2 regions of the Agrobacterium fabrum str. C58 genome follow, and region 2 is predicted to be linked to the other one. Evidence: predicted binding sites of a transcription regulator. Region 2 holds the regulator's gene; the other holds the start of a gene.
The links. Region 2 encodes LexA, which represses DNA repair genes until DNA is damaged. Its sites were predicted from a motif close to TGTTCNNNNTGTGTTCNG; they were not measured.
Positions count from the first base shown of each region.

Region 1: the regulator LexA is predicted to act here: its motif matches at 1,082-1,099, upstream of ATU_RS13400 (helicase-related protein).

Region 1 is NC_003062.2:2,753,530-2,755,731, reverse strand. It holds gene ATU_RS13405 (ubiquinone biosynthesis hydroxylase) at 1-880, shown strand, start outside; gene ATU_RS13400 (helicase-related protein) at 1,329-2,202, shown strand, end outside.
Region 2 is NC_003062.2:1,389,271-1,391,472, reverse strand. It holds gene ATU_RS06890 (amino acid ABC transporter ATP-binding protein) at 1-198, shown strand, start outside; gene lexA (transcriptional repressor LexA) at 581-1,303, shown strand; gene ATU_RS06880 (glutathione S-transferase family protein) at 1,564-2,202, shown strand, end outside.

The sequences.
Region 1 (2,202 bases), 1.4 Mb from region 2:
GATGGTGAGTGCACTGCGTGGCCTTTGCGAGCGTATTGGCATTAAAATCCGCCATGGTATCAGTGTTTCCGGTTTTACTGCGGGGCCGCAATCGACAGCGATCACCCTTTCCGACGGTACATCGCTGGAAGCGCGGTTGCTCATTGCCTGCGACGGTGTTCGCTCGGCTCTGCGGGATATGGCCGGTATCAAGACGGTGCATTGGGCCTATGACCAGTCCGGTATCGTCACGACCGTCGAGCACGAACGGCCGCATGAGGGCTGCGCGGAAGAGCATTTCCTGCCCTCCGGCCCCTTTGCCGTCCTGCCGTTGAAGGGAAACCGCTCCTCGCTTGTCTGGACCGAGCGCACCGCTGATGCCGTCAGGCTGGTCGCTTCCGACGATCTTGTCTTCGAGGAAGAGCTGGAGCGCCGGTTCGGCCACAAGCTCGGGCCCGTCCGTCCGGTCGGTCCGCGACGCGCCTTTCCGCTGGGCCTGACGCTGGCGCGCTCCTTCGTCGCGCCGCGGTTTGCGCTTGCAGGTGACGCGGCGCACGGCATTCATCCGATTTCCGGACAGGGCCTCAATCTCGGCTTCAAGGATGTGGCGGCGCTTGCCGAAACCGTGGTCGAGGCCGACCGTCTCGGCCTCGATATCGGCTCTCTCAACGTTCTCGAGCGGTATCAGTCCTGGCGGCGTTTCGACACGTTGCGGATGGGTGTGACGACGGATGTGCTGAACCGGCTTTTCTCCAACGATGTCGGCCCCATCCGCGTCATGCGCGATTTCGGTCTGGGAGTGGTCGATCGGTTGCCGGGTCTCAAGTCCTATTTCATCGGTCAGGCCGCCGGTACGACGGATGCAAATGCGCCGCGCCTTCTTGCCGGCGAGGCGCTTTGACTGGGACCCTTCGCTAAGGGTGAATAGCGCCACCCGCAATCGTCGCTTGACAGGCCACTACGGTATTTTCCGGGAATGGAAAGCTGAATCCGGGCAAGGACTTACCCGGATTCACAATCTGGTATGGGGCATCAATTTTCCAACCAGATATTGCGGAGAACAAAAACGGAATCAGGGCGAGTCAGCGATTCGTATTCGATTCGTTCGCAGACTGTTCCGCAACCGAATCGATTCCATCTTCGCCGGATTCTTTTTGAACCATCAAGTCGCTGAATCTGAACGGATAATTCACCAGAGAAGCCCTCCTCCGCTACTTTGCGGATGAGGCCTATTGCCTTTGTCGGCGCGCATTGCCATGTGTGGTGGGTGCGGCCCGCATCCGGTGATGCCGGGCGGCACGGCAAGCAGATGAAGTCGATTCGCGGATGCTACGTTGAATTTTCGCCCCATGATCCTGAGCGGCCGCGGTGTCACGGCCGTTCTCGGCCCCACCAATACCGGCAAGACCCATTACGCGATCGAGCGAATGGTGGCGCATGGCAACGGTGTCATCGGCCTCCCACTGCGCCTTCTGGCGCGGGAGGTCTATACCCGTCTGGTTGAAAAGGTGGGGGCGCCGAATGTGGCGCTGATAACCGGCGAAGAAAAAATCTCACCGCCCAAAGCCAAATATTCCGTCTGCACCGTGGAAGCCATGCCGCGCGAGACGACCGCCGCCTTCGTCGCGATCGACGAGGTGCAGCTGGCCGGCGATCTTGAGCGTGGCCATATCTTCACCGACCGGGTGCTGCATCTGCGCGGGCGGGAGGAAACGCTGCTTCTGGGTGCCGGCACGATGCGCCCGATCCTCGAAAAGCTGCTGCCGGGAATAACCGTGGTCGAGCGGCCGCGCCTGTCGCAGCTTTTTTATGCGGGCCAGAAGAAGATAACCCGCCTGCCACAACGTACGGCGATCGTCGCCTTTTCGGCGGAAGAGGTCTATGCCATTGCCGAGTTGGTGCGGCGCCAGCGCGGTGGCGCCGCCGTTGTAATGGGTGCGCTTTCGCCGCGCACGCGCAATGCGCAGGTGGGGCTCTACCAGTCGGGCGATGTGGAATATCTTGTCGCGACGGATGCCATCGGCATGGGTCTCAACCTCGATGTCGATCACGTCGCCTTCGCGCAGGACCGCAAATTCGACGGTTACCAGTTCCGCAACCTCAATCCGGGTGAAATCGGCCAGATTGCCGGCCGCGCCGGCCGTCATCTTCGCGATGGCACATTCGGTGTGACGGGGCGTGTCGATCCGTTCGATGACGAATTGGTCGAGCGGATCGAAACCC
Region 2 (2,202 bases):
CTCGTCATGGAACAGCTGGCGCGGGAAGGCATGACGATGTTGCTGGTGACCCATGAAATGAGCTTTGCCCGCAGCGTCGCACATGTGACCGTCTTCATGCATCAGGGTAAGATCTGGGAAATGGGCGCTTCGAAACAGCTTTTCGAGAAACCACAAACGCCCGAGCTGCAGGCATTCCTCTCCAACGGCGTGAAATAGCCGGCGGAAGAGCAGGTCAGGCAAACGCAGTCATCGACCTTGCGCCATGAGGCTGTCGCTTCAAGGCGAATAAAAGAAGCAACGGAGAGGGCCATCACTCTGCGTTGCTTCGGCGCGTTCAGGCCGCTTCGGCTCCGAGGTCGTGATCTGACCTGGAAACTGTTCCCGCGACAATTTCATCGATCGGAATCCCCGACCGGCGTCTATTCCCAACGCTACTTATATCATCGGCCTGATCTCTTCATGTTTCGAAGATTGAATCAGGATTCGATATGCATCCTTCACGAAATTTTAGGGGATTGCGGAACACATATGGAACATATAGTGTTCGTTCTGTATTTGTTTCGCGACTTCAACGACGATTCTCAAGGGTGTTTTCCTCATGCTCACGCGCAAACAGCAGGAACTGCTTCTCTTCATTCATGAAAGAATGAAAGAGTCCGGCGTGCCGCCCTCCTTCGATGAAATGAAGGACGCACTCGATCTTGCTTCCAAATCCGGCATCCACCGGCTGATCACCGCGCTCGAAGAGCGCGGGTTTATTCGCCGGCTACCTAACAGGGCGCGAGCGCTGGAGGTTATCAAACTGCCCGAGGCTTATACGCCGGGCGCAAGGCCGCAACGCGGCTTTTCGCCGAGCGTCATCGAGGGCAGCCTTGGAAAACCGAAGGAGCCGGAACCGGCGCCTGCCGTGAAGGCGCCTGCCAATGATTTCGCCGGAGCTGCCACCATTCCCGTCATGGGTCGTATCGCTGCCGGTGTGCCGATTTCCGCCATCCAGAACAATACCCATGATTTGGCCGTGCCGGTGGACATGCTGGGTTCGGGCGAGCACTACGCGCTTGAGGTCAAAGGCGATTCGATGATCGAGGCCGGGATTTTTGATGGCGATACCGTCATCATCCGCAACGGTAATACCGCCAATCCGGGCGATATCGTCGTGGCGCTGGTGGATGATGAAGAAGCCACGCTGAAGCGCTTCCGCCGCAAGGGTGCGTCCATCGCGTTGGAAGCGGCCAATCCTGCCTACGAGACCCGCATTTTTGGACCGGATCGGGTGAAGATTCAGGGCAAGCTGGTCGGGTTGATACGCCGTTACCATTGATAGCTGGAGGCTGCTGCCGGTATTACTGAAACCGAATAGGTTTTCACGGGTAGATTTGGCTTTCGAAATGAATGGCGCATCGTTCCGTTGAATTGATGCGCCTTTTCTTTGTGAGATTGGCAAACGCACTCGTTGCTGCGAAATTCCGTCGTGTATGACGGCCCCTCCATCAATTGGCCTTATGGGAGCCATGGATTCTTTGCGATATTCCAAGGCTCCTTAGCAGGTGTAGAAATGTGCGTTCTATCGGGGAAAACGCCATGTACGATCTCTATATTGCCAACAAGAACTATTCCTCATGGTCATTGCGGCCCTGGGTTTTGATGCGCACGCTTGGCATCGCCTTTGATGAAAAACTCATTCCCTTTGGCGAAGGTGTTTCCTTCTCCAGCTTTTCGCCGACCGGCAAGGTGCCTTGCCTCGTCGACGAAGGGGTGACGGTCTGGGAAACGCTGTCGATTGCCGAATATCTCGCCGAGAGACATCAGGGCGTCTGGGCAGGCGACAAGCAGGCACGGGCCTGGTCACGCTCGGCGGCGAGTGAAATGCATGCGGGATTTTCCTCGCTTCGCAATCTCTACCCCATGTCGGTCGGCATCCGCGTAAAACCCAAAGCCGGTGATGCCGGGCTTGCGGCCGATATAAAGCGCATCGATGCGCTGTGGAGTGAAGGCCTCGCAAAATTCGGCGGACCGTTTCTAGCCGGTCAGAAATTCACGGCGGTCGACGCTTTCTTCTGCCCGGTGGCGTTCCGTTTCCAGACCTATGGCGCCGATCTTTCGCCGGCGGCGAAGGCCTATTGCGACCGGTTGCTTGCCCTGCCCGCCATGCGCGAATGGTATGATGCAGGACTGAAGGAGACATGGCGCGATGCCGCGCATGAAGAGGAAATCGGCGGC